DNA from 3 places in the Planococcus maritimus genome. Region 2 is predicted to be linked to each of the others. Evidence: riboswitches for the same ligand, from Rfam matches in the RefSeq annotation. Region 2 holds a riboswitch; each other region holds the start of a gene.
The links. Region 2 has a riboswitch for cobalamin ahead of BBI11_RS13160 (ABC transporter substrate-binding protein). Riboswitches for the same ligand answer to the same signal wherever they lie in the genome.

Region 1: linked by a shared signal. The riboswitch ahead of BBI11_RS04045 (hypothetical protein) and the one ahead of BBI11_RS13160 (ABC transporter substrate-binding protein) in region 2 are both predicted to bind cobalamin.
Region 3: linked by a shared signal. The riboswitch ahead of BBI11_RS15505 (acyl-CoA thioesterase) and the one ahead of BBI11_RS13160 (ABC transporter substrate-binding protein) in region 2 are both predicted to bind cobalamin.

The regions. Positions count from the first base shown of each region.
Region 1 is NZ_CP016538.2:803,482-813,443, reverse strand. It holds gene BBI11_RS04060 (MBOAT family O-acyltransferase) at 1-245, opposite strand, end outside; gene BBI11_RS04055 (AMP-binding protein) at 331-1,722, opposite strand; gene BBI11_RS04050 (acyl carrier protein) at 1,715-1,963, opposite strand; cobalamin riboswitch at 2,329-2,508, shown strand; gene BBI11_RS04045 (hypothetical protein) at 2,675-3,217, shown strand; gene BBI11_RS04040 (ABC transporter substrate-binding protein) at 3,214-4,173, shown strand; gene nhaC (Na+/H+ antiporter NhaC) at 4,269-5,663, opposite strand; gene BBI11_RS04030 (DinB family protein) at 5,993-6,445, opposite strand; gene BBI11_RS04025 (hypothetical protein) at 6,563-6,865, opposite strand; gene BBI11_RS04020 (DUF1643 domain-containing protein) at 6,942-7,589, opposite strand; gene BBI11_RS04015 (helix-turn-helix transcriptional regulator) at 7,672-8,685, opposite strand; gene BBI11_RS04010 (GIY-YIG nuclease family protein) at 8,778-9,446, shown strand; gene BBI11_RS04005 (DUF1643 domain-containing protein) at 9,499-9,962, opposite strand, start outside.
Region 2 is NZ_CP016538.2:2,648,223-2,658,184, forward strand. It holds gene cbiB (adenosylcobinamide-phosphate synthase CbiB) at 1-318, opposite strand, end outside; gene BBI11_RS13150 (adenosylcobinamide amidohydrolase) at 315-1,775, opposite strand; gene BBI11_RS13155 (FecCD family ABC transporter permease) at 1,776-2,768, opposite strand; gene BBI11_RS13160 (ABC transporter substrate-binding protein) at 2,761-3,741, opposite strand; cobalamin riboswitch at 4,212-4,392, opposite strand; gene argS (arginine--tRNA ligase) at 4,437-6,098, opposite strand; gene BBI11_RS13170 (YwiB family protein) at 6,095-6,505, opposite strand; gene BBI11_RS13175 (cation:proton antiporter) at 7,001-8,245, opposite strand; gene speB (agmatinase) at 8,845-9,717, opposite strand; gene speE (spermidine synthase) at 9,719-9,962, opposite strand, start outside.
Region 3 is NZ_CP016538.2:3,131,199-3,141,160, reverse strand. It holds gene BBI11_RS15540 (cytochrome c oxidase subunit II) at 1-114, shown strand, start outside; gene BBI11_RS15535 (b(o/a)3-type cytochrome-c oxidase subunit 1) at 116-1,768, shown strand; gene BBI11_RS15530 (methyltransferase family protein) at 1,984-2,538, shown strand; gene BBI11_RS15525 (organic hydroperoxide resistance protein) at 2,690-3,109, shown strand; gene BBI11_RS15520 (transcriptional regulator, SarA/Rot family) at 3,130-3,567, shown strand; gene BBI11_RS15515 (glutathione peroxidase) at 3,596-4,072, shown strand; gene BBI11_RS15510 (DUF3934 family protein) at 4,145-4,333, shown strand; cobalamin riboswitch at 5,528-5,706, shown strand; gene BBI11_RS15505 (acyl-CoA thioesterase) at 5,844-6,332, shown strand; gene BBI11_RS15500 (ribonucleoside-diphosphate reductase subunit alpha) at 6,334-8,511, shown strand; gene BBI11_RS15495 (ribonucleotide-diphosphate reductase subunit beta) at 8,519-9,565, shown strand; gene BBI11_RS15490 (flavodoxin domain-containing protein) at 9,546-9,962, shown strand, end outside.

The DNA.
Region 1 (9,962 bases), 1.4 Mb from region 2:
CCAATGCCCACGAGCATGACTTTCTTCTTTTGTTTTTTCGTTTCCTGTTTTTCAATCAGGATTCCGGTCACATACGAAAACGCTGTACTGGTCAACAGCAAGAAGACAAAATAGCCGCTTAAGCTGGCATAGAAACTATAACTGGCAGCCAATAAAAGAACCCATCGCCAGCGATGTGGGATGGAGTAATACGCAAAAACGATTACGGCGAAAAATAGTAGAAATTCAATTGAGATAAACGTCATTCGATCACCTGATAATTAATCAACTAAAGGATGCTTTTGTCTGAAGGAAGCCAGGTCCTACTGCAGATGCAGCTGGTCCTGCCGCCTATGCACTAGGCAGCTCCGCATATAGGATTTTCCCGAAATCGTTGCGTGGGAATTCCTCAATGCTTATTACTTTAAAGCCCTTTAAGTTTAATTTTTCCTTAATTATTTTTTTAATTTGCACTTGGTCTTCCTTTAATGTGTAAATGAATAATTTATCATCTGTTCCTGAGCAGACACAGTCATGCCCTTGCTCATGCAACAGTCCTTCCACTTCATCTAAACTGATGCGGCTTCCGGCAATTTTAAGGATTCGTTTCGTGCGTCCCGTTATAAAGAAATAGCCGTCCTCGTCAAAGTATGCCAGATCCCCTGTATGCAGCGTTCCGTGATTGTCGTCTTTGCTCGACAGGTCGGCTGAGGATTCCGCATAGCCTAAAGACACATTGGCTCCTTGGTAGATCAATTCCCCGACTACGTGTGGCGACGTGATCGGCTCACCATTGCCATCTTGCAGCATCAATTTGCCGCCGGGGATCGCGATGCCGATGCTTCCGGCTTTCTCGAGGCTTTTTTCATGCGGCAAGTAGCTCATCCGCGCTGTCGCTTCGGTTTGACCGTACATCGTGACAAATCGAATTCCTTTTTGCTGGCAGAGTTCCGCAAATTTAGACGAGAGCTTGGCGTTCAGTTTCCCTCCGGCTTGCGTCAGTGTTTTTAAGCTTGGGAGGTCGAACTGTTCAAACTTCAACTTATCAAGCATCTCGTACACGAACGGAACTCCCCCGAATGTCGTTGCTTGCCGCTCTTTGCACAAATCCCAAAATTCTTTTTTCAAGATCGAGGCATCCGTCAAAATGATCGCCGCGCCACAGATGAGATGGCTATTGATGATCGACAGTCCGTATGAATAATTCATCGGAAGCGTGGTGATCGGTTTGTCGTCTTCTTGGATATCTAAGTACTCCCGAATTGAGTCAGCATTACTGAAAATGTTTTCGTAACTTAAGCGGACAAATTTGGGGCTGCCCGTACTTCCTGAGGTTGTTAAAAGGAGCGCAAGATGTTCATCTAGCTCGTGTTGATGAACGGCCGGGCATTCGAATAAAGAATACTCCCCAAACTCAAATGACCGATTCATCGTTTTTGCGAGGTCTTCGTTTTCACGGTTCGCCCAAATATACGCAGGCTGATACAGCTCAATCAGCCGGTCAAGCCGGTCTGCTTGAATCGAAGCATCCAACAGCACCGGCACAATACCGCCTCGAAGAAAGCCCACATAGCCGAATACTGACTCTTTATTATTGGCACATAAACAAAAAACGAGCGTTCGCTCTCCAACTTGTCGGCTAATCGAATCAGCAATCTCGACCATTGCAGCGTACGAGTATTCCCGCTCCGCATATATGGCCGTGCGGTCTCCAAACGCCTCCAATTGGTTGAAACTATTCATTGATGAAGTCTACTCCTAATCGGTCCAATAACTTGAGTCCAGACTGGTACGAATCGAATTCGGACATCCATTCGGAATCCAAAGAGACGTCAAAGGCCTCTTCCATCGTGGAGATGAGAATCATATGGCCAAGCGAATCCCATTCACTCGTCTCACCCAATACTAGCTCTTCCCCTACTTCATCTTCATCTATTTCCAATGCCTCCACGAAAGCATTTCTGTATTTTTCAATATTCTTCATTTGTTACACCCTTTCCATTCTGGTTGTCAGTTGTCTCTGCAGAAAGAATGGCTTTTCAACCAGATTCCATACACGAGAACTTACAGTGCCGCGGCAGTGTTTCACAGCGACAACAGCTTTATAGATTTGCTTCGTAAATTGTTTAATTGAAAATGATTATCACAGTCAATTATAAATCCAACCAATGAAAAGTCAACTTCGTATTTATGCGTGATAAACGCTATCGCTACACGGCTTAGGTGGTTATTGTTCCTGCTCCTCCTAAGCGTTGCGCTAATTCTTCCAAATAACCGACTGAAAGCCCTAAACATTTTGGTTCTCCTCTCCTAAATCCAAAACAAAAGTGCTACACTGAAACTAAGTAAATAATCATGCAGGGAAAAGGTGCTGATTCGTCAGCGTAACAGGGAATCCGGTGAAAATCCGGAGCTGTTTCCGCAACTGTAAGTGCGTATGAAATAAGAGATGCCACTGGGGAGACCCGGGAAGGCCTTAGAGTAAATCGATGCACAAGCCAGGAGACCTACCTTTTTCTGAACGTATTTTTGCTCTTCGGAAGATAAGAGGATCTACGGCAACTTTTTCCTATGGACGGCTTTATGCCCGATATTCGCAATCGTGCCACTCTCTTCGTTGAGAGTGGCTTTTTTATGTCTTTTCAGAAGCGATACGTCTGCTGATATTTACGGATTCTATTTAGGAGGTGAACAGATGAAAAAAGACATGCGCTACCTATGCTACCCGTTCATGCGGGAAAGCGCCTCGACGGTCGACTTCGAGATTCGCACCGATTCCTTGACGACGCGGATCGGCGAAGCCATCGCAACGAACGATATTCCTGTCATCGTTGACGATCTGCGCTATTTGCAGCCGATGGTCTACCATTTAAACGGCTCTGTGCGCGGGAAACTTGCCATCACGGAACAAGATCTCGCCGAGCTCAGCGAATTGTATGATCGCTACGTGGCGGAAGTGAAAGAACAAATCGATCAGTTTGTCTTGCCGCAAGGAACGCACGGTGCGTGCATTCTTCACGTCTGCCGCAGCGAAGCGAAAAAATCCGTCCGCGCCCTTCACCACGTGACGCTCGAACGCGAAGTGCCGGAGCATTTGATGGACTACACCAACCTGCTCGCCAATGTCTTTTTCGTGATGGCCGTCTATGCCAATAAGCAGCACGGCGTCGATGAAATCCCGTTCGTCAGTAAATCGTATCCAACAAAACGCATGAAGAAAAAGGAGACTCACTCGTGAAAATCAAATCATTTCTTTTACTCAGCATTCCACTCGCTTTAACTCTTGGCGCTTGCCAAGATGACTCGGCCGAAGCCCCTGCGACAGAAGAAACACCGGAAGAAACGGCAACGGAAACTTCAGGCGACACGCCGTACACGGTTACCGATGATAGAGGCGAAGACATCGAATTCGAGCAAGCGCCTGAAACGATTGTCTCCCTCATCCCAAGCAATACCGAGATTGTCTTTGCACTAGGTGCAGGAGATCAATTGGTCGGCGTGACCGACTTCGACAACTATCCGGAAGCGGCACAAGACATTGAACGTGTCAGTGATTCTGTCGAATTCAATGCCGAAAAAATTATCCAGCTTGACCCGGATGTCGTCTTGGCCTACTCTACCGGCGAAGCGCCGCCTGCCCTATCTCAACTAGAAGACGCAGACATTCCGGTATTCGTCATTCAATCCGCGACTTCATTTGACGAAGTATATGGCGATATCGAACAAATCGCTTCTGTCCTGGCTAAAGAAGACAAAGGCGCTGAAGTAATCGAAGGCATTCAGACGCAAATCGAAGATGTCCAGGAACGCCTCGCAGCTGTAGAAGAGCAAGAAGAAGTTTACGTGGAGATTAGCCCGTCTCCTGAAATTTACACAACCGGCAAGTCCACGTTCATGCAGGAAATTCTCGACCACGCTCAAGTGACCAATGTCTTTGAAGATCTCGAAGGCTGGCCGAATATTTCTGAAGAAGAAGTCATCACCCGCGACCCTGAAACCATCTTGACGACCGTGTCATATGTCGAAGATGCCGTTGGTGACATTGAAGCGCGCGATAGCTGGTCAGCTGTTGAGGCAATCGAAAACGGCGAAGTCCATTTCATCGATTCCGACATCACTTCCCGCCCTGGGCCGCGCATCGGCGAAGCCGTGCAGCTGGTCGCAGAAACCGTTTATCCGGAATTGATGGAGTAAGTCTGTTCCATTATCTATTCAACCGAAAAAAAGCGCAGCCGATTGGATCGGTTGCGCTTTTTTCTATTCATCGTCGCGAATATTTTGCTAGCGAATCATTTCACTGAACTTTCCTCAATATACGTCAAAGTTTTCCCGCTCACTCCGAGCAACACTGTCAAAATTGGCGACAGCAAGCAGAAGAACGCAAATGGCAAATATTCCAATGTCGAAACGTCCAAAACCGAGGCGATGAAAATCCCGCAGACGCTCCACGGCACGAGTGGATTGACGACTGTCCCTGCATCTTCCATGACGCGGCTCAGGTTCTTTCCAGCCAAGCCGACTTTCTTATACGGCTCCTGAAACGCCTGGCCCGTCAGCAAGATCGATAAATATTGTTCCCCGACGAGGATATTCGTGCCAATCGCCGTCAAGGCAGACGCGACGATGACAGAAGATACTTTCTTCAGCAGACTTTCGATTTTCGCAAGCAGGTTTTGGATGATGCCAAGCTTGAATAACAAACCGCCCATGCTCAGTGCGAGCAGGACCAAGGCGATGGTGAAGAACATGCTTGCCATGCCGCCCCGTGACAGCAATGCATCAATTTCATCAATGCCAGTCGACGATTGGTAGCCACCAAACAGGATGCCGAGCATCGATGACACTTGCAGGCTCTGATGGAATAGGGATACGCCAAGAGCGACCACTGAACTCGCGGCCAAGGTCAACACCGCTGGCACTTTGAAGACCGTCAAGACGATTAAGACGACAAGCGGTGTTAAAGCGTACCAATGGATCAAGCCGGTCTCAAGCAAGCCTTCCTTAAACAAAGCGATGTTTTCCGTATGATCCAAGCTCACAGATGGCGATAATAGCCCGAAGAACACCAGCGTTAAGATAAAGGCAGGAATCGTCGTCCAGCCCATATTGCGAATGTGTTCAAAGAGATCCACGCCTACAATGGAGGCGGCCAAATTGGTTGTATCCGATAACGGCGACATCTTGTCCCCGAAAAAGGCGCCGGAAACGATTGCGCCTGCTGTGATGGCGAGTGACAAATCCAGTGCGCCAGCGATACCGATCAAGGCCACACCCACGGTCGCCACTGTTGTTAAAGAACTGCCAATTGATAGCCCGATAATCGCTGTGACGACAAAGACGACCGCAAAGAAAAACACGGGCGTCACCAAGCTAAACCCGGCGTAGATCAAAGTCGGGATCGTCCCGCTCATCATCCAGCTGCTGATGAGGATGCCGATGAAGAAGAATAAGAAAACGGCGCCCATCCCCGCGCTAGCGCCTTCAATCAGCCCCCGCTCCAATTCACGGTAGGATAATTTTTTAACCAGCCCGTAGCACATCAATAATAGGATCGAGATCAAGATCGGCACGTGCGGAGCCGCTTCGAACCGGATAATGCTGAAACTAATGATGGCAACAATAAGCGCGACCAAAGCCGCCGCTTCCTTTGTGCCTGGTGATAAAATCGCTTTAATATGAAACATGTCCAGTTCCTCCTGTATTGTGAAAATAAAAAAAGAAAACCTATCATCCCTTAAAAAAGGGACGAAGGTTTTCTCCGCGTTACCACCCTAGTTGATCTTCCGCTTCGGAACATCCACTCAATTGACCGTTGAAACTGCAGATGGCGTAATTCACCCCGATTGCTGCCTGGACTTCCACCGACCGTCCAGTCTCTTACCGCTGCGCGCAATGAGCCTACTCTTTCATCATTCAACATATTCGTCGTTGCTTTTTGCAATTGCTTTAAATCTTAGCATCTCCGCGGAATAAGTCAAGCGGTGGAACGCGGACAGGTTTTCTCCTCCTATTTTCACTTCTCCAACATGCGCTTGAGAATCCGGATCTGTCCCCTGTGGCTCGTTTCATCTTCTACGACATGAAACCAGAGATAATACTTATTGTAAGTGATGCCATTATAATATTGCCCTTCTTCATACAACCAGCTATCGTCGACACTTTCCATTAGCGACAGTGTATGGTCCCTGACCTTCTTTAATTCATCCAGATAATAATCAAGCGAATGGCCACGGATTTCGCTTCTCGCCTTGTCCCCCAACTCAAGTGGCACCAGCCATTGCTCCAACTCTTGCTCTGTTAGGTCTCGATTTTCAAACGCGATGATCTGGTGGACAAATTCAATCGCCGCCATATGCATTAAGAGCGCCCCGATCGAATTCGAGTGCCCGTCAGCTAAATAATCCAGCTGTTCGATTGATAAGCCTTCTACATCCGTCAACGTCACCGTGCGCGTATAGTCGAGCATCGAGACAAGTTCGCCGATTTTTGGCGAAAAGCCTGTAGTTTTATTGATTTTGAATCTCACCTTCTAACCCCCGCTTAAATACGTATTGGTCAAAGTCTAATATTAGTGAAGGAACAGTCATTTTTTTAGCATATTTGAATTTCTTTTTTCTTTATACTGAATTAGCTTTTCTTCTGCTTCTCGTTTGTTATAAAAACCTTCCGAGTGGATGGCATCGACATCCTCTTCTAAAGAGAGAGCATAAAATACCCGTGCATCCTCTTGGTAAAGATTAATAAAATACTCATAAGTTGCTGGGCCAATATATCGCCAATTATCCTGATCATACAAATCGCCCATATTCCAATATTCCTTGCCATCGATAATTTTTGTATCGCCGATTGTATCGGATGGAGGAGATGATGACAATTGTCTATCCATCCATTTCCCGACCGAGATTAAAATGGCCTTTATTAACACGGCAATCAGCTCCTTTAATCAATCAGACGCACTTCCCTTAAAGCAGCGGCTCCATTTCTTTAAGCCAAATTATTCGGTTCGCTATAGTGGCTGGTTTAGGATGGCGAGGATACTTGTTCTCTACATGAACTAGAGCTTTCGCATGTAAATATGAATCTGTGGGCTGCCCATCATGAAAAAGGCCAAATTGACAAGCCAATTTTTTAGCAATGTCAGATGCTCCCCAAGCAAAAATGAGATGATCTGCTGATGCTAGAACTTCTTTAAGTTCTTTCGTATTTCCTTGTTGGAATAGAGAGTGGGCGACATTTGCTTTACGAAACTCTTTTTCACGACTAATAAAACTCTTCATATTCCCTTCACAAATATCCGATAAGTTAATGAGCGTAATAACATTCCAGCCTTTTCTCTCCATTAGATTCATTAATTGATATTGTGTAGGATCCGGCTTCGCTGAAATAAATTTTGCTTCTGCAATTTCTATGTTTCCTATCGATTCTCCCGGTAAACAACCACCTGGGTTAATCATTACGAATACTGCATCCGTAGTAGATTGACTAATGCCTTTTCGAAAAATCCTTGCTTGCTGTCGCATTAAGAAACGTTCTTCATTGACTTGTGCATAATAAAATTTCGCTTCTACTTGAAAAGTCTTTCTTAACTGCTCTGCTGGTATTAACATCATAGACTCACTCCTTATGTTTAGTTATTTTGAGTGTAGCAGCTGAAAATAACTCTCGTTCCCCATTTTTGGGAAACGTGATTTATTAGGAGTACAATCCGTCGTAGCGTGCAACTTCTTTCTTCATATCGTCAACTAATTTCTCAGGATGGATTGCCTTCGCATCGGCTCCCCAAGTTAATAGCCAGCGGACAAGACCTTGGCTTACAATACCTTCAAATTCAAGCAAGAATTTTTTGTCATCCATTGGCTTAATAGAGGCGTTTAGCCCGAAACGATCGATTACTACATTGATTAAATGATTATCAAACTCAACCGCAATATTACTCTTTTCACCCGAATACATATGAAACAATTGGGAAACGTACTCTTTAAGCTTAAAACCTTTTTCATCTACCCATTTCTTTTCTGACTTTAGAACGTCACGCATCCGATCTATTCGGTAATGAATGATACTCTGCTTACTTTTTTCAAAAGCAATCAAATAGTAATATTCCTGATTCCAAACAACACCATACGGTTTCACTTCGTATTCATTGCCTTCTCTACTCAGCTTAAATTCTTTATTAACATCGAATCGACCATAGCGAAAACTTAGCCATCGTTTCTCCTTAATCGCTTCATGAATTGTTTGAATGTATTCAGCAAACTGTGGTGCGTTTACTTTTGTATCACTTGGTATAAGTTCATTTGATAAGCGTTTCGAGGTCTCTTCATCTGTTAAAGTTCTCAATTTATAAATTAAACCTTTAGTTTCTTCTTTAGATATGAACCTTGCTGACGAAACAGCGTCCATTAAATAACGGAGCTCGTACAGTTCAAAGAGGGTCGTTGAAAGATAATATACATTCTCTTTATAATTAGTAACGTTTTTATCTTTAACTACTGTGAAAATAGATTCTTCTTGCACCAAACTCTCCAGTCTCTTTCTAGTATTACTTATAGAAACCCCAGAATCATATTCCTCTAAAAAAAATTCATGAATCTCTTTTAATGTCTTTGGATTATCTTTGCTGGTGTATCTGGTCAAACAATCAATCAGGTTTAACAAATTTGTATTTGCCATTTTTTCACCCTTATCTGAAATCCTTTTAGTCAAACATATCTCCTATATTCAAATAGTAACATATGACTATATAAGTTATAATTGTAAATATTAGATTTTTTAAAAAGTAGGAGGTTACTTGTTTTATGATAAAGTCATTCTTAAACAAAATTTTAGCATCGCCGACCGAAGCACCGTCCACAATATCGTCCCCGAAAATTTATCTATACGAACCAAACCAAGAACAATTGCAAAAAGTGATGACCTCCCCCGATGTTCCTGGAAAAGCACCGGGCTATGTCTATTTCGTGCAAGAGCAGATGAACGGCTCTTTTAAAATCGGCAAAACCAAGCATGTTGAGCGCTATATGAACTTGTTCGTCGTCAAATTGCCTTTCGAAAACAAATTGATCCATTTGATCAAATCCGGTGATCACCACCAGACAAAAGCCGCCTTCCACCAACATTTCAAAAATAAGCGTCTGGAGGGAGAATGGTTTGCGTTGAATCAAGATGACGTAGCTTGGCTAAAAGCAGGTAGGTATCCTGAGACTATCCAGCAGACGATTTCAGGCGGGCAGATAATTGCGGATCCCCCATCCCCTCAGGCGGCAAAAGACGATAAACCACTGACGCCAAAACAAGCGGCATTCGCTAAAACCTTACTCACCAAGCTTGAGGACCGCTACGAACTTGCTGTGGATTTTTCGCAGCTCACCCACAAAGACCTGAACCGCTTAAGCGGCTATTTCCGCTTTAACAACCAAGGCGCCTTGAACAATTTGGTATCAGCTGGTGTGCTCAAAGAAAAATGATGACACTAAAAAGGCGGCTTCCACTAAAGCCGCCTTTTGTGCTATTCGATTACTAAAGCAAAGCTTCCATTTGCTCTAACCAGATCATCCGGTCCATCACTGTCGCAGGTTTGGGATGGCGCGGGAAGCCGTTTTCAGCTGCCACCCAGGCAATCGCATGCTCATACGGACTCTCTGCCTGCCCGTTTCGAAACAAGCCAAATTCTGACGCGAGCCTTTTGGCGACAGTCGATGAGCCCCATGCAAAAATAAGATGATCGGCAGACCCGAGCAAAGCTTCACGCTCATCCACATTCCCTTCTTGGAATAACGAATGGGCGATACCGGCTTTATTGAACTGATTTTCAATGACCTTGAACTTGCCCATATTCCCTTCACAAATATCCGATAAATTGACGAGCGTGACTAGATTCCATCCTTGCCTCTCCATCAAGTTCATCAATTGGTATTGCGTCGGATTCGGTTTTGTGGAGACCCACTCTGCATCTCGCGGACTCTTCTCCGTCTTCCCTGCTT
Region 2 (9,962 bases):
AACATCTTCTGCAGCTTGCTTCAAACTTTTCTGCGACAATCCGGAAGCGATCAACAACGCTTCCACTAACATTCCGATCATGGGATTAAACGAGTAAGCAATAGCAACGACAGCTATCGTTACTGAAGCGACAATCAGCAAGACACTAAACAGCATTACAAACCCGTTGCGAAAAGCATATTGTGGGACATTGAGGCGTTTTTTCAACGCCTGGATCAATGACCCGATCCAGCGAACGGGATGCGGCCACGTTGGTGGGTCTCCGATAAGGCGATCCAGCCATAAGCCGATGCCGATTGCCAACACATGATGGATCATAATTTTTTCGCCTCGCGGTAAAGGTGTATCGCTTCGACTGTGCATTCAAAAACACCCGTACCGATCAGTTTCCCAACCTTGGTGATGGGCCCTGCATATGGCAGTGCTTGTCCTTGCTGAGTGGCGGCGACCAGACAGCTATCTGTAGAAGTGCCTGTTGCGATCGTCCCGGTTAAGGGATCAATCACTTCTTCGTGCTGCAGCGCTTTCGTTTTCGCTTCAGTTGCTGTGATCATCGCTTGAATAAACGCTTCATCCGATAAGATGCCGTTGACCATAATCCACGTATTGATGGTGCCAACGCGCTGCTCGCGTGCCACTGCCTGCGACACGTCGACGCCGTTACCGACACCTGCTGTCACTGCTACGACGATGCTTCCGAATTCCGACTCGTATTCGCGGACAATCGCATGTTCAGTTCGGACAGCAGTCATCATCGCTACAGTATCTGTCGCTTTCAAGCCACTGCCTTCGATATACTCGACCATTTCCTCGAAACTATTATCGATATTGTAAGTAGCATCCACATGCCTGTTGAGAAAATTACGGAACCAGCCAGACCCAGCATTGACCACTGCCGACGACACAGTTTTTAGCGGAAGTTCGCTTTGGTAAACAACAAATTCGGGCGTCACGAGAAAATCTTCGGCTGATACTTGCTGATGTGCCGATTCTCTGCGCACTCCTGGCAATAGCGTGATTTGTGGCTTTGGCAATTCCGGATGAGGATGGTTGCTGACACGGGTCTTATAAACGGACTCGACGTCATATGTCCTGACGACTTCATGCGGTTCGCCTTTTCGCACAATGCTTCCTTCGTCCATCAACAATAGTTCATCGCAATACATGGAGGCGAGATTGATGTCATGGAAAATGGAAATGACCGTCAATTCTTTTTCGATCGCCTGTTTTTTGATGGTATCCAATAATTCTTTCTGGTGATTGATGTCGAGATGGTTGGTCGGTTCATCCAGCAGCAAGACCGCTGCGTTTTGTGCCAGCGCTTGCGCGACAAAAACGCGTTGCTGTTCACCGCCGGACATCTCTTCGAGTAAAGTCGATTCGTAATGGCTAATATCCATGAGCTTCATCGCTTCCTGAACCGCCGCTTCATCTTCTGCAGACCAAGATGAAAACCAGCCGCTTTGATGCGGGTATCTACCGAGCGAAATCGTTTCACGGACGGTATGCGAAAAAGCATGCGCATGAAGCTGCGGCAAGACCGCCATCTTCCGCGCCAATTCCTTGGCCGGAAAATCACGGATTGGCCTGCTATCAACTCGGACAACGCCGGCTGTCGGCTCCAGCACGCCGCTGATTAATTTCATCAAGGTCGATTTGCCGCTGCCGTTCGGCCCTAGAATGCCGAGCATGCGGCCTTTTCCAACTTCAAATGAGATATCCTTGACGATTTTTTTGTCGCCATAGCCACCGGACAGATTTTCGATTTGCAACATTTACAGCCCTCCTCTGCGCTGGCGGAAAAAGATAAATGCAAAGACCGGTGCCCCGATAAATGCGGTGATGACCCCAATCGGCAATTCCGTCGGCGAAATGATCGTCCGTGCCACCAAGTCACAAACAATTAACAGTGCAGCTCCGTTGATGAACGATAAGGGCAAGACATGGCGATGATCAGATCCCCACACGAGACGTGTCATATGCGGAACGACCAAGCCAACAAATCCAATTGTCCCGGAAACGGCAACAGCGGATCCGGTCAAGACCGAACCGCCGATCAAAATTGCCATTTTGCTTCGTTTGACGTCGACGCCAAGATGCTGAGCACGTTCTTCGCCAAACAGCATCGCATTTAATTCGCGGCGGTAAAGCCATAAGACGAACGAGCCCACCAGCACAAACGGCAGCGCCATTTGCACATAAGGCCAACCGCGCATCGATACGCTGCCAAGCAGCCAGCCAATGATTTGCCGTAATTCTTCACCGGTCAATGCAATCATTAAAGACATGATCGACCCCAGGAATGAGCTGAAGATGATGCCGGTCAAAATAACCGTCTCCATCTTCATCGAGCGATCAACCAACCGCGCAAAGCCCATAACGGCAAGCATCGTGATCAAAGCACCGATCATGCTGATGACTGGCAAGGTGAATAGGCCGAGAAACGGAATGGAGATGCCGAAAAAAAGTGTCATCACAGCACCGACAGCGGCACCAGACGACACTCCCAACGTGTATGGATCCGCGAGCGGGTTTTTCAGCAAGCCTTGAAAAGCTGCGCCCGCAATCGCCAGTGCCGCACCGACCAGTCCCGCAAGCACTACTCTCGGCATGCGGATATTCCATAAAATATTGGCCGCCGCTTCGTCTGAAGCAGGATTCCAAATAACTGACGGGGAAATCGGCACGGTTCCCACCGTCACACCGAGCACTACCGCCCCGCCCAATAAAATCAGGGAGACTAAATAGGCAAGTGCCGATTTACTCACTGAAAGTCTCCGGATAAATCACTTCCGCCAAAGTCATCAAACCTTCCGTCAAACGCGGGCCTGGGCGTGTAACAGTATCAGGGTTCAATTCGTAGATGGCATCTTCCTGCACAGCCGTCAGCTCTGCATAACCACTGCGCTCTTTGATCAATTCGGCAGCATTTTCGATATAACCGCCTTCTGTCGTGATGATAATATCAGGATTTGCGGCAACAACCGCTTCCGGATCCATGCTGATCCAACCCTCTTCACCGCCAGCGACATTTTCCGCTTGAATCATCGTTAGCATTTCATGGATGAATGTTCCGGTTCCAGCTGTATACAGTTCCGGTTCACTGCCAATTTCTACAAATACTGATTTCGATTCCTCGACGTTCGCTGCCAGTTCTTCAATTTCTGCTACTTGTACTTCCATTTCCTCGATCAAGCCATCTGCTGCCTCTACGGCGCCGGATACTTGGCCAATCGTGGAAATCGTTTCGTATACTTCGTCAAAGGTTTCGGCATTTTCTACGACAAAGACATTCAAACCAGCATCGCGCAATTGCTGGTATCCATCAGTTCCCATGCCAAGCCCTGATTCATGAGCCAATACGACATCCGGTTGCAGGCTGATGATTTTCTCTACATTAAATTCTTGGCCACCAATTTTCTCAAGATCCGCTACTGCCTCCGGATAATTATCGAAATCCGATACGCCGACTAGTTTTTCTCCCAACCCTAGCTCGTAAGCGATTTCCGTATTTGAAGGAATCATTGAAACAAATGTTTCCGGTTCTTCTTCAATAACCACTTCATCACCCATTGCGTCGACTAAGGTCACTGGAAATTCCACTTCTGTTGCTTCTGTAGGCGGTTCCGCTGGTGTTTCTGTTTCTTGATCTTCAACCGGTGCCGCTTCTTCGTCGCCACATCCAGCCAGTACAATGGCAGCCATTCCTGCAGCTGCTCCGAATTTCCATATTTTCTCCATGTTCATTCCCCCTGATGTTTTCATGTTTTCCCTACCAAGCGCTCGCTCGGAGGCTCACAGGATTTGAGTCAGCTAAGCGTTGCGACAGGACGTCGCGCACTTAGCTTAGCTTCCACTCAGCCGCTTCCGCTTTTCTTGTTGTCTAGACTCCAGTGCCCAACTCCTCGGGTCATAAGCCATTCTGGCTGTGCGGCAAAAAGCGCCGCTTCGCCAGACTATCTTATGCCTGTCGGAGCTGAACGGGCACTTACGCTTTTCTTCTTGTCTAGCTCCAGCGGCTTGCCTCTCGGGTCGTAAGCCGACTGCCCTGTGCGGCAAAGAGCGCCGCTTCGGCCACCCGTCTTACGCCTGTCGAGGCAGAACAGCCGCTTCCGCTTTTCTATTAAAAAAGTCCCCCGCAGTAAAACTGCGGGGGACTTACAGGACGATTCGCAAAAACAAGCGCGTCCGGCCTGTCCTCGCAAGCTTTCGGTTCGGTGTTCAAGAAGGCAGGTCTCCTGGCTTGTGGTCATTGCTCGCTGCGCCTTCCCGGAGTTTCCAGTGGCATTGCAGTTTGCTCTCACATACAGTGGCGGGACCGCGCCGGAATTGCACCGGCTTCCCTTTTAACTCATGTTCTTAGACATAAGCACCTTCATGATGGCTATTCAGTTGATTTGATGACTCCATTATACACCGAAAGCTTTAGTTGTCTTCTACATTTTTTCAGGTGCTTGGACGCCGACTGTCTTCAAGGCGTTCGCAAGCGTTGTTTTGACCCCTTCGATCAAGGCTAAGCGCGCACGCGTCATGTCTTCGTTGCTGGCATCCAGTACTTTATTGGCGTTATAGAAGCTGTGGAAATTTGATGCCAATTCATGGATGTACGTTGTCACGCGGTGAGGCGCGCGAAGTTTTGCAGCATCTGCTATAACTTGCGGGAAATCGCCGATTTTCTTCAAGACTTCGATTTCTTTTTCATCCGTCAATAACTCCAAGTGCTCAGTGGAAGCGGTAAAGTTCTGTTCCGCTGCCTGGCGCAGAATTGAGCAGATACGAGCATGTGCGTATTGTGAATAATAAACCGGATTTTCATTAGACTGGGAAACGGCCAAATCCAAGTCGAAATCCATATGCGAATCGCCAGAGCGCATCGCGAAGAAATAACGAACCGCATCCAGGCCGACCAACTCGACCAATTCACGCATAGTGACGGCTTTACCGGTCCGTTTGCTCATCTTCATCTTTTCGCCGTCTTTATACAATTGCACCATTTGAATGACGCTCACTTCAAGCGTATCGCGGTCATATCCGAGTGCTTCGATGGCTGCTTTCATACGCGGGATATACCCATGGTGGTCAGCTCCCCAAATATTGATGAGCTTATCGAAGCCGCGCTGAATCTTGTCTTCGTGGTAAGCGACATCCGGCGTCAAATACGTATACGTGCCATCGTTTTTGATGAGCACACGGTCTTTGTCGTCACCGAATGTTGTCGAACGGAACCAAGTCGCGCCGTCTTCTTCATAAATATGGCCATTGTCGTGCAGTTTTTTCAGTGCCGCATCGATCTTGCCATTTTCGTATAGGGACGTTTCCGAATACCACACATCGAAGTGAACGCGGAAATCTGCCAAGTCTTTCTGCAATTTCGCAAGCTCTACTTTTAAGCCGTGCTCACGGAATGCTTTATAGCGTTCTTGCTCTGTCATCTGCAGGAATTTATCGCCGTGCTCTTCTACGAGCGCTGCTGCGATATCGATGATGTCCTGTCCGCGGTAGCCATCTTCTGGCATGCTTTCGCCTTTGCCCAAGGCTTCGAAATAACGTCCTTCAATCGACAAAGCCAAATTATTGATTTGGTTTCCGGCATCGTTGATGTAATACTCACGGGACACATCATAGCCAGCAAGGTCCAAGATATTGCACATCGAGTCGCCGACAGAAGAACCGCGGGCATGGCCTAGGTGCAGGTCGCCTGTCGGGTTTGCTGAAACAAACTCGACTTGGATGCGTTGGCTGTTGCCGGCATTCGAGCGGCCGTATTCTGCGCCTTGCTCGAGTACCGTTTTAATGACATCGTTCAAGTAATCTTTTTGGATAACGATGTTAATGAAGCCAGGGCCAGCGATTTCGACTTTTTCGATATTCGCTGATTGTGTATCCAAGTTTTCCACGATCGCTTCTGCAATCGCACGCGGCGGCTTTTTCGCAAGGCGTGTCAATTGCATTGCCACGTTCGTCGCGTAATCGCCGTTCGCTTTATCTCTCGGTGATTCCAATTGGACCTGAATCGGTTCTTCTGTAAGACCCGCTTTTTGGACCGCTTCGGCAATCGCCTGTTTAATGTTTTGCTGTACTTGTTCTACTGCGTTCATTTGGTTCCCTCCGTAAACTGTATTTCCATTTCGTATTCGCCAGCAAAATCGTTGCCGAGCGCTAGATCGTATCTTACTTTGAAACGATCTGCTGTCATGATGAGTTCATGCGCTTTTGTCGTCAGCATGAACGATTCCTCGCCATGGCGCAAATTGCCGGTCTGCTCTTTATTCAGCAGGAATGGCAAGCGCATTTGCAAGCCTCCGCTGCGCATCACGACCGCGTCGGTTTCGCCGAGTTTGACCGTTGTCCGGATATCAAGATCGTCTTGCCGCTCATCGTATTGCAAATAGCGGCGCCCGTTTTTCTCGGTCAAGACACCTTCTGAACGCAGTTCCATCACTTGATCTTCGGCATCCGGCTGGCGGATGATCGTCGTCAATTTGATATTCACTGATTTTTTCATATGCATCCGCCTCTCCGTTTGTTGATAACCGTTCCATTATAGCCCGAATTGACGGTTGTTTTCAATTAAGTTTCAATTTCGACATTATGCAAAAGAAGCAATAGGATCAAGTGTCAGGTGTCTTGCAGAATTCCATAAGAGCAGCAAACATTTCATCAGCATACACAAAAGAAGTCACTCCTTTTTACTTCCATAAAAAAACTGGCTTGATTTCTCAAGCCAGTTTACAGAGTGTTGAAGAAGTCTATTATCCTCAATTAATGAAAAGAGTGGGAGACTATTTCACAATGAAAAATCAACAAACTCTCTAAGTATTTGGAGAAGCGTACGCTCGACTCCAGTGGTAAAGCGAGACGACCGAGACCCCGCAGGACGCGAAGCGGCTGAGGAGGCTTGGGCGCGAGCCCACGGAGTCGTGCGATAAGCTTCGGAAAATGCGGCTTCTTAACTTTCTCAACAACCTAAAAACTGGCTTGATTTCTCAAGCCAGTTTGCTTAGTGAGTATTTTCTTCTGAAACTTTCTCTTTTAGTCCTAATTTGCCGATCAGCGGTTTGATCGTTAGCCCTTGGACGATTAAGGAAAACAGCACGACGGAAAACGTTAACAGCAAGATGGTTTCTCTTCCTTCGAAGCTAGACGGAAGGCTGAGAGCTAAAGCAATCGATAAACTGCCCTTTAGTCCGCCCCAGTTTAATAAAATTCGTTCTTTCCTATTCAAACTTTTCGCCGGCATCGTACTGATGAACAGCGCAATAATTCTCGCGACGATGACAATGACAATCGCTAAGGCAATGATGCCCCATTGACCCATGAAATCGATATTGCGAATTTCGAGGCCCACAATGAGGAAGATAAGTGAATTGGCAATCAGCGTGATGACGTCCCAGAAGGAATTGATATTTCGTTCAGTCGTTTTCGACATGCCGATTTTTCCGCCATAATCACCAAACACGAAGCCTCCCGCAACTACCGCAATTACACCGGATACGTGGAGATGCTCTGCGATAAAATAACTGCCGAAGAACAAAAGTGCAGAGACAGCGATTTCAAACGGGTAATCGTCGTAAAATCGGATAACTTGAGAAAAGATGAAGCCAAGCACTAATCCGACCAATACCCCGCCTACTGCAAATCTTAAAAACATCCACACGCCGCTCCCTACACCGGCCCATCCCATTTCTATATACGTCAGCAGATAAATAGAGGAAATTTGGAAAAGGACGATGGCGATGCCGTCATTGAACAAAGATTCCCCTTCCATGATAGTCGACAGCTTTTGTGAAACCCCTGCAGATTTAAAGATCGACAGGACGCTGATTGGGTCTGTCGCACTCATCAAGGCCGCAAAGGTAAAGGCTACGGCAATAGGGAGGCCCAGTAGATAATGTGCTGCAAATCCAATCAGCAAAAATGACAGAAACGTCCCGCCAAGCGCCATTCCAATGACTGTGTTTTTCTGCTGATACAAATGATGAAAGGGCAATTTCAGCGTTGCATCCCCAAGTAAAATCGGCAGAAACAAGGAAATGATAATGACTTGAAACACTTCTGACTGGGTGATGAATGCTTCAGCCTGGTCAATCAGAGGAAACGGCAAATTGACAACGCCCAGGAACAAGCCGACCAACACAAGTGCGATCGTATCAGGTTGCCCGACTTTTTTCGCCACCCCGACCACCGCAATGGCAATCGCCAGGAGAATCAATATTTGTATGAAGACTTCATTAAAATCATGCATCGCACAGCATCCCCCTTTTATTTCTTTTCTTACCCATTTCTCTAAAAGCGATTGCGTAAACATCTATCTCGGGAAAAAGACCTCTTCCTCTTCACAATCTATAAAAAAAAGAAACAGCCGACCTGTTGGATGCCAGGCCGGCTGTTTCGTTTTCATGTTTAGCTATATGGCAAAAAGCGCCGCTTCTCCAGATCGTCTTACGCCTGTCGAGGGCTCACAGGATGTGAGTCAGCTAAGCGTTGCGACAGGACATCGCGCACTTAGCTTAGCCTCCATAAAGCCGCTTTCGCTTTTCTTCTTGTCCAGTTGCAGCGCCTAGCTCCTCGGGTCATAAGCCATTCTGGCTGTGCGGCAAAGAGCGCCGCTTCGCCAGATTGTCTTATGCCCGTCGAGGGCCCACAGGATGTGGGTCAGCTAAGCGTTGCGACAGGACGTCGCGCACTTAGCTTAGCTTCCACGTGGGCGCTTCCGCTTTTCTTCTGTCTAGCTTCAGCGGCTTGCCTCTCGGGTCGTAAGCCGACTGCCCTGTGCGGCTGAAAAGCGCCGCTTCGGCCATCCGTCTTACGCCTGTCGAGGCAGGACAGCCGCTTCAGCATTTCTTATTTAACCCACCCAAGTATCATTTCTCTGATGAGTTTGCTTGCGGTGTTGGCGGTTTGATCGGAATGGTCGTAGACTGGTGCTAGTTCGACCAAATCGAAGCCGACGACGTTTACGCCGGATGCTGCGATTGCATGGATCGATGCGAGCAGTTCACGCGATGTGATGCCACCTGCATCGACTGTGCCGGTTCCTGGCGCGTGTGCCGGGTCGAGCACGTCCATATCGATGGTGATATAAACCGGACGTCCTTCAAGTGTCGGAAGCACTTGCTTCAAGGGCTCGAGCACTTCGAATTTATACAAATGCATGCCTTGTTCTTTCGCCCATTCGAATTCTTCTTTCATGCCGGAACGGATACCAAACGAATAAACGTTTTTCGGGCCGATATGATCAGCGATTTTGCGGATCGGCGTCGAATGCGAATATTCTTCGCCTTCGTAGTTTTCACGCAGGTCGGTATGCGCATCGAAATGAATGATGGCCAGGTCGTCGTATTTGCTGGCGACCGCTTTCATGACCGGTAACGAGACAAGATGCTCTCCGCCCATGCCCATCGGAATTTTATTGTCTTTCAATAAAGTATGGACATACGTTTCGATCTCGAGCAATGATTTTTCCGGATTGCCGAATGGCAATGGAATATCTCCAGCGTCGAAGAATTTCACATCTTCTAATTCACGATCTAAATACGGACTGTACTCTTCCAGTCCGATGGAGACTTCACGGATTTTGTTCGGGCCAAAACGTGAGCCTGGACGGTAGCTGACGGTCCAGTCCATCGGCATGCCGTAAAGAACTGCTTTTGATTCTTCATAATTCGGATGGCTTTTGATGAATACTTTTCCTGAATAAGTTTCGTCAAAACGCATCTTATTCACCCGTCAAATCTTTCACAAATTTCGGCAACACGAATGCTGCGTTGTGTAATTCCGGCGTGTAATATTTGGTGTCGATGTCGTGGAAACGTTCAGCCGGAACTTCCAGCGGGTTGTATTTTTTCGAGCCGATTGTAAACGACCACAAGCCGCTTGGGTATGTTGGGATGTTCGCAAGATAAAGTTTCGTAATCGGGAAAATCTCCTTCACGTCACTTTGGACTTGTTTGATCAAATCC
Region 3 (9,962 bases), 480 kb from region 2:
CGGATCACGACCAAATCTTACACATTTGAAGAACCTGGCAAGTATTTGATTCTATGCAACGAATACTGTGGCACTGGCCACCATATGATGTCTACGGAAATTGAGGTGTACTGACATGATTGCCCAACCAGAACGTAAAATCGCTTTATGGCATTTAGGTGTTGCTTATACCGCATTTTTAATCGGCACGCTCATGGGCGTCTTGCAAGTCTTTATCCGCAATGATGCTCTCCAGCTTCCTGCTTGGCTTGATTATTACCAAATTCTTACCGCGCACGGTGTCTTGCTTGCACTTATTTATACGACCTTTTTCATCTTCGCCTTCTTTATTACCGGTATGAGCAAAAGCCTCGGCAGCTTCGGCCCGAAAGTCCGCCTGTTCTCATGGATTGGCTTGTGGGTAACGCTTCTCGGGACAATTATGGCTACAGTGCTGATCATCGCTGGGGAAGCTTCAGTTCTTTATACCTTTTATGCCCCGCTGAAAGCGAACGGTTTTTATTATGTTGGCTTGGCACTCGTCATCGTTGGCACATGGATTTCGAGTTTTGCTTTGGTCGGCCACTATATGGTGTGGCGCCGCAACCATAAAGGGCAACTGAGCCCCTTGTTTGCCTTTATGACGGTTACGACCATCATTTTGTGGATCATCGCCTGTCTCGGAGTGGTGGCGACCGTATTGTTTCAATACATCCCATGGGCATTCGGTTGGACGGATACGATCAATGTGGAATTGAGCCGTTCGCTGTTCTGGTATTTCGGCCACCCGCTTGTGTATTTCTGGCTGCTTCCGGCGTACATTGCCTGGTATACGATCGTGCCGAAACTGCTTGGCGTGAAAGTGTTTAGTGATTCCTTGGCGCGTCTTGCGTTCGTCTTGTTCATCTTATTCTCGATTCCGGTTGGGTTTCATCACCAATTGACAGAACCGGGCATCTCGAACTTCTGGAAGTTCTTGCAGGTTGTCTTGACGTTCATGGTCATCGTGCCGTCGCTCATGACCGCATTCTCGATGTTTGCGACTTTTGAAATTTCAGGGCGCCAAAAAGGCGGCACCGGTTTGTTCGGCTGGTTCAAGAAATTGCCATGGCGGGATGTCCGTTTCACCTCGATTTTCATCGCCATGGCGTTCTTCATTCCTGGCGGCGCTGGCGGGATTATCAATGCCAGTTTCCAATTGAATGAAGTCGTCCATAATACCTTATGGATTGTCGGGCATTTCCATATTACCGTGGGAACGCCTGTCGCGATGACGTTTATGGGCTTAACCTTCTGGCTCATCCCGTACTTAACGGGGCGCCGTTTCACGAAGCGCATGCAACGCCTTGGCTTTGTCCAAATCATCACGTGGTCGATTGGCATGCTGCTCATGTCTACCGCTCAGCACGTATTAGGCTTGATGGGGGCTCCGCGCCGTACAGCTTACAGTGGCTATAACGATCATCCGTCGGCGATGGAATGGTTTGACGGCATCATCTCTAACCATGTGACGATGGCGATCGGCGGTACGATTCTGTTCCTGTCTGCCATGATTTTGATGTATATCGTCATCATGACGATGTTCGTTTCGCCAAAAGCGGAAACGCCTGACCAGATGGTGGAATTTCCGCTGGCGGAAAGCGATATGTCCAACACGCCGAAATGGCTTGAGAACTGGTGGATATGGATTGGTATTGCCGCCGCGTTGATCATCATTGCATACGCGATTCCACTGACCCACATGATTCAACATGCACCACCTGGCTCGAAAGGATTTATCACATGGTAGGAGTTGAGGACAATGTTCACGATGGTAATCGCATTAATGGCCATTTTTATCGTTTTCACGGCGATGCTCGTTGAGTTGTCGGTGACGGACGAAGACTAAAGAAGTGCTGTTCCGGCCATGCGCCGGGGCAGCTTTTTTCTATGCGCCACAAGTTGGAAATTGTATTTGAGCGGCATCTTCTATAGTATTTTAAGGAGAAGGAAGAGGTGGATGTGATGGGGTGGATGGACTGGATTTTCACCGCCGTGAGCGTTATTTGGCTGGTCGAATTCATCGTTTTTAAAAACCGTGAGACCGGGCAAGGCGACCCGGTCGAAAAAAGGACGTTCTTTGGGATTCTATTGTCGCTAATCGCCACAATTGTGGTTGGTTTTGGGCTTCAGGAGCTGGCAGAAACTGAAATTGCATCGGTGCTCAGGCCAATTGGGCTCGTGCTCCTTATCATTGGCGTCTTTTTACGATTCTGGGGGATCCTCCATTTAAAATCGCAGTTTACGCGCCACGTGACGGTACGAGAAGGTGATAGCATCGTTAGCAGCGGCCCATACCGCAAGCTGCGACATCCGCTGTATACCGGATTGTTTTTAATCGGCATCGGCATGGCGCTATTCTTTACGAGCCCTATTGCGGCGGTTGCGGGCGGCTTATTGCTCGCTTTTGCTCTCAATAAACGCATGCAGCATGAAGAAGCATTGCTCGTCGAAAAGTTTGGCCCCGAGTACAAGGAATGGATGAAGCACCGCGCACGCTTGATTCCTTATATCTATTGAAGCTCAGCTAGCGCGAATAAAGAAGTGGAAATCCCGGATTTTGTATCTGGGATTTTTATTTTGGGGAAAAAGCCAAGCGTATTAATTTACATCGGGTACGATTTAAATTAATATAGATCGTGTAAGATATAATTCTTGGAGGGATATACTCATGAAACCAATTTTTGAAACGACCATGATCAATAGCGGCGGGCGCGAAGGCACCGTTTATTCACCAGACAATATTTTCAACCTTGATGTGGCAAAACCAGTGGCACTTGGTGGACAGCCGAACACAGCGACGAATCCTGAGCAATTATTTGCGGCAGGCTATAGCTCTTGCTTTAACAGTGCGTTGGACTTCGTGCTGGAACGTGATAAAGTGAAAGTAACGAATAGCGAAGTCACGGCAACGGTTTCCTTGCTGGGTGATAAAACGGATGGCGGCGTGAAACTTGCGGTGCGCCTAGAAGTCGACATTGATGGATTAGAAGAAGGCAAGAAACAGGAGTATGTCGATAAAGCTCATGCCTACTGCCCATATTCCAAAGCGATCAAAGATTCCGTGGACGTGGAGATTGTCGTTCGATAAGCAGAAAAACAGGTGATGAGATGGACAAACCGACCAAATTGGAACAGCAATTATGCTTTGAAGTGTATAAAGCTTCAAGCAATTTCTCGAAACTTTATGCCAAAACCTTAGAACCGTTCAGCCTGACCTTTACGCAGTATTTGGTGTTGCTCGTATTATGGGAACAAGACGGCTTGACGATGAAAGAAATCGGCGGGCAACTCGGCCTCGGCACCGGCACGCTAAACCCCATTATCAACCGGATGATTCAAAATGGCCGCATCGTGAAAGAGCAATCGGCTGAAGACCGCCGTGCTTTCCGGATCTCCTTGACCGAACAATCACGAGAGGATGAACAGCCGATCGAGGCAGCCATTCACGACAAGATCACCAGCTGCAATTACTTGGACGTGAATGCCATCGAACTGATGAACAACTTAAAAGCCTTGAATGCATTTTTCAGCGAGATGGATCTGTGAAAATTCGTGAAAATAGGAGTGATGAATGATGGGAATCTATGATATTCAGGTGACCGATGCCAGCGGAGAAGAGTATAAGCTCGAGCGCTATAAAGGCCAGCCGATGGTCATCGTCAACACGGCAACCAAATGCGGTTTGCGCGGGCAGTTCGACGGCCTCGAAAAAATCTACCAGCGCTATAAAGACGAAGGATTGGTCGTGCTTGGCTTTCCATCCGACCAGTTCGGCCAGGAAGTCGGCGAAGCGGCAGATGCCGAATCGTCATGTCGCATGACATACGGCGTGACATTCCCGATGCACGACATTATCAAAGTGAACGGAAAAGATGCGCACCCATTGTTTGATCATTTAACATCGAACACAAAAGGCTTCTTGTCGAGCGGCATCAAATGGAATTTCACAAAATTCCTAGTCGATCCAAACGGCAAAGTCGTGGCGAGGTTCGCACCGAAAGATACACCCGATTCCATGCACAAAGACATCCAGAAAGTGCTCGGAGCCTAAACACGAACTGTTCACGAAAGCGGCGGGATGTGGTAAGCTGAACGTCACGATGAGTGAACGGGAGTGAAAGAAATGGGCAAAGCAAAAGCAAAATCAAAAAGCGGCATCGGCAAAGGAACCGGCAAAAAAGGCTGGAACCGTTGGGAAAAAGGCAAGAACAAAGCCAAGAGCTTCAAGCCGTATACCAGCAAAGACAATAAAGAAGCCACGAACCAAAAAGGAAAACAGCCACAAGCTGAATCCGAATGGATCGACGGATAACAAAAGCCGCGCAGGCAAATGCGCGGCCTTTTTTATTTCCTGGGAAATAGAAATGATGGAGCTAAGCGGTGAGGATTTCTTTGCAGCTACTCTAAAGCAAGGAATTGAAAATTCATTTAAAGCACAAACCAAGCTTCAGAACGATCCCATAAGAAAATCCAGCTATCTTGCCGATGCGTGCCTCAGGAAGCGATTCCCCCGTTAGCCGGCAACTATCTTAAGGAGCAGATTTAATTAAACATACAAGAATTTATGAACTATCTTAGCCGGCTAGCGACAAGGGTGAGCCGACGCAGCAAGACAGGCGCTCTCCCTGGCTTGCTGCCAAAGGCCAACCCAAAGCAGGCCGGCGACTATTAAGTTGAAGCACAATCACAACATCGGAACAATTCCGCAAGCAATCTCTCACTATCTTCACCGAAGCTTGCCTCAGGAAGCGATTCCCCCACAAGCCGGCAACTAACTAAAGAAGCAGACCTAATTAAGCGCGCACTAATCAACGAAATCTCCAAGCCGACAGGGCGCAAAAGGGTGAGCCGAAGCCTTAGATAAATGTTTTATTCAAACATCAGGTCAAACACTTTGCTCCCACATCTGCTACGCAGATGCGTCGCAAATGAATCGGCTCAACTCCTTCTCGCCAATTCATTGGCTTATTGCGAAAGGCCAACCCAAAGCCCGGAGGCGATTAATAAAATGGAGCACAAAAAGAACGCCGAAACGATTTACTAATAAATCTCTCACTATCCACTTACATCCCTAATCCAGGAAGCGATTCCCCCACAAGCCGGCAACTAACTAAAGAAGCAGAGTTAATTAAACATACACGAATCTATGAAATGTTTTAGCCAGCCAGCGACAAGAGTGAGCCGACGCAGTAAGACAGGCGCTTTCCCTGGCTTACTGCCAAAGGCCAACCCAAAGCAGGTTGGCGACTACAAAGATGATGCATAACTAGAACACAGGAACGATTTCACAAGCAAGTTCTCGCTGTCTTCACCGAAACAGAAAATTTGAAAAACCTCGTATCAAAAAATAACCACAAAGTGAAAGGTTTCTACGAAAAACACAACAGCGACTAGACCCTTTTTCGCTTTCTTCAGGAACTCCGAGAAAATCCTTGCGGCAAAATTCGAACTGGTCTATAGTGAAACTACAAGATTTGGTGATGATGTAAAAAAACAACACCATATATAGTGATGCCGCAACAAAGGTGCCCACTACGGGCTGAATAGGGAATCCGGTGAAATCCCGGAGCTGTTCCCGCAACTGTAAGCGCAGACGAACCATGAAATCCCACTGTCTAATGGACGGGAAGGGCATGGCGAGAGTGACGCGCGAGCCAGGAGACCTGCCTTTGTTGTCGTTTTGCACTTCTCCGGGAATTGGGAAGGATGACAAAGGTTTATTTCGTGTGGCCCCAGTATGTCCACCTAATTAACTTGCGTTTATGCCCCCATTCTCTCTGGAGAATGGGGGCTTTTGTGTATTGGAAAAGGAGGAAAACAACATGAACAAAGAACAACTTCCGGCTGGCGTATCCAGGACTATCCAGTCTCGGCTCGTCTTGCCGCCGGATACCAACCATATGGGCACGATTTTCGGAGGCACAGTCCTCGCGTATATCGATGAAATCGCAGCGATTGCGGCGATGAAACATAGCCAGCGCGCGGTTGTGACCGCATCGATCGACAACGTCAATTTTCTATCCTCGGCGAAAGTCGGCGATATTTTAATTTTGGAAGGTGTCGTCATTTCAACTGGCCGGACTTCCATGGAAGTGTACGTCAAAGCAGAATGCCAGCATATCGAAAGCGGCACACGCAGTTTAACAACCACATCGATTTTAACAATGGTCGCTGTGGATGCAGAAGGCCGGCCGACGCCGGTCGCAAGCGTAGTGCCGGAAACGGACAATGAAAAACGATTGTTTGAGAACGCACAAGAACGAAAAGAACGCCGAATGATCGCAAACGAATACGCAAAGGAGCTGTGTTGAAATGACTTTAGGAGCAGTAGAACGAGATAAAAAAATTCAAGATGCATTAGACCGGGTATCGATGGACGAACCGCATTGGACTTTCGAAGCAGCAGGATTGTATTTGGAGAAATTATACGAACAAGCGGCACAAACACGCGGCTATAGCGCAGCGAACAAATACGACGATTTTTATGGATTGATCGAAGGACTGAGCCGACTCGGTATTTATTCGAAAGACTTGCTCGAAACTTATTCCGATGACGAAATCCGCCTATTGGGACGAGAAATTGCGCCAGAGCGTGATGAATTGTTCAATTACATCGGATTGTTTTTACTAGCAGACCGTTATTTGGCAAAAGATTATGACGGACGCGTTTGGGAATTGCCGCAGGAACGCTTTCTCATCATCGCGATGACTTTGATGCAAAAAGAACCGAAAGTACGCCGTCTCGAACTCGTCAAGGAAGCGTATTGGGCGATGAGCAATTTGTATATGACAGTGGCGACGCCGACCTTATCGAATGCGGGCAAGAGCTTCGGTCAAATGTCTTCATGCTTTATTGATACCGTAGCGGATTCGCTTGATGGCATCTACCAGAATAACTGGGACGTCGCACGCCTCAGCAAAGACGGCGGTGGCCTCGGTGTTTATTACGGAAAAGTGCGTGCACTTGGTTCCGACATTCGTAAATTCAAAGGCAATTCATCCGGCGTTATCCCGTGGATCCGTCTACTTAACGACACAGCCGTCAGCGTCGACCAGCTAGGCCAGCGCCAAGGTGCAGTGGCGGTCTATTTGGACGTCTTCCATAAAGACATTATGAATGGCTTCTTGGATTTGAAAACGAACAATGGCGATGAGCGCCGCAAAGCACACGATATTTTCACCGGCGTGTCGATTCCGGATTTGTTTATGCAAAAATTGCAGGAAACGGATGAAAACGGCCGCAGCATCGGCGAATGGCATACGTTCTGCCCGCATGAAGTCAAGCAAGTGATGGGTTGGAAAGACGAGCAGGGCAATTTGCTCGGCCTAGAAGATTTCTATGACGAAACCGACCGCAAATACTTCACGGAAAAATACGAAGAGGCGGTCAACCATCCTTTATTGGCCAGAAAATCGTTCCGTGCGATGGATATCATGGCGCGCATTATGGTGTCGCAGCTAGAGACCGGTACGCCGTATATGTTCTACCGCGACGAAGTGAACCGTGGCAACCCGAACAAGCACTTGCGCGGCATCGGCAAAACATCCATCTATTGCAGCAATCTATGCAGTGAAATCGCACAAAACATGTCGCCGACTGAAATCATCAAAGAATACAAAGACGAGGAAGGGAATCTCGTCACTGTGAAAAAACCGGGCGATTTCGTCGTCTGCAATTTATCATCGATCAACTTGCCAAGAGCGGTACAAGCAGACGTCTTGTCGCGTCTCATCCCGATTCAATTGCGCATGCTCGATAACGTCATCGATTTGAATACCATTTCTGTCGGCCAGGCAGAAGTGACAAACGGCAAATATCGCGCTGTTGGATTAGGTACATTCGGTTGGCACCACTTGCTGGCGCTTCGTGGCATCCATTGGGAAACGGAAGAAGCGGTTGACTATGCCGATACTTTATACGAAGAAATCGCCTGGCACGCTATCCGCGCATCCGCAGGGTTGGCGGAAGAAAAAGGTGCCTTCAGTGAATTCACAGGTTCTGAATGGCATACGGGCGAGTATTTCGAACGCCGCAATTATACCGGAGAGCGTTGGGATGCACTACGCCGTAAAGTCGCAACATCCGGCGTCCGCAATGGCTGGATGATGGCCGTTGCACCGAACTCATCGACTGCCAAAATCGGCGGTTCGACAGACGGCATCGATCCCTTGTATGCCGTCGAATACGCCGAAGAGAAAAAGAATTTCCGTTTTAACGTGACGGCACCGGATCTCAACCACCGGACATATGATTATTACCGCCGCGCGCGCCACGTATTGGACCAAAAGTGGAGCATCCGCCAAAACGCGGCGAGACAGCGCCATATCGACCAGTCGATCAGCTTTAATTTGTATGTGCCGCACACGATACGTGCCAAAGAATTGCTGGAATTGCATCTCGAAGCGTGGAAATGTGGCTTAAAGACGAGCTATTATGTGCGCAGCACGTCGCAAGAAGAAATCGAAGCATGCGAGGCATGTGAAAGCTAAGGAAAGGATGAGAAGTATGGAAACTTTAACGAAACAGCCATTGATGGACCCGGAAGCACCAAACCGTTCGACCGCCATTGTTGGCGGGGCGAGCTCCGGTTTGCTCAATTGGAATGATATTGCCCATCCGCATATGTATGACTTGTATCAAGCGCTACTCGCAAACTTCTGGAAAGCGCAGGAAATCAATATGCAGGATGACATCAAAAACTGGGATTCGCTAACAGATACTGAGAAAGACGTCTTCTTGCGCATCAATACGCAGCTGGCGTCACTCGACAGCCTGCAGACGCCGACGATGACTCAAGTCATGGATTACGTCAGCGATTCCAGCTTCAAGTCGATTTTTGCGGTCATCGCTCAGCAGGAAGCGGTCCACACCGAGTCGTATTCCTACGTTCTCAGCTCGCTCGTGCCGCTCGATGAACAAAATCGCCGTTTTGATGAAGCAAAGAACGACCCGCTCGTTAGAAAGCGCAACGCACGCATCTTGTCTGCGTACGAAGCGTTCCGCACCGAGCCTGATTTGGAAAACTTATTGAAGCTTGCGGTCAATTCGATTAATTTGGAAGGCATTTATTTCTATGCCGGTTTTGCGTTTTTCTACCATCTCGCGCGCCAACAAAAAATGCTGAAGACCAGCACGATGATCAGCTATATCCAGCGCGACGAAATGCAGCACGCCTATTTCGTGTCCCAGTTTATCCGCATCTTGATCGCGGAAAACCCGGAACTTGCGACAGATGACATGAACAATTGGATTCGAGAGGAAGTGGCGCATGCCGTCGAACTTGAAAAGGAATGGGCCCAGCATATCCTCGGGGAGATCGATGGCCTGGATTTGGATGAGTTCAACGAATACGTCGAGTATTTAGCTAATAAACGGCTGCGCCAAATCGGCCTCGGCAATCTTTATGAAACACGCGACAATCCGATGCCGTGGATCCGCGTTTTCGGTGACGACATGATGAATAGCACGAAATCCGATTTCTTTGAACAGAAATCGCGCGCCTATACGAAAGTTTCGGAGTCGAATGGCTTTGACGAACTCTAAGCCAAAGATTGCAATTGTTTATGCATCCGCGACAGGGCACACGGAACGCCTCACTGAAATGATCGTGGACGCATCGGTGAGCCAAGGCTTACAGCCCGAGGTTTTTCCTGTGAAAGAATTCGATCTTAAAGAACTATTACGTTATGATATAGTTGTAGTCGGCACGTATACTTGGATGAACGGGGAAATTCCGAGACAGCTGCATCGCTTGTTCGAAGCAATCGAGCAGCAATCAGGAGATCTCGTTACAGGTGTTTTCGGAACAGGAGACCGCTGCTTTGCGACGTATTGCGGAGCGGTAGATTTGTTTCGTGATATGCTTCATGCAAAAACCCAACTGGCTGCCACACTTAAAGTGGAGCAGATGCCTTCCGCGGAAGATCGTCTGCGCTGCGAC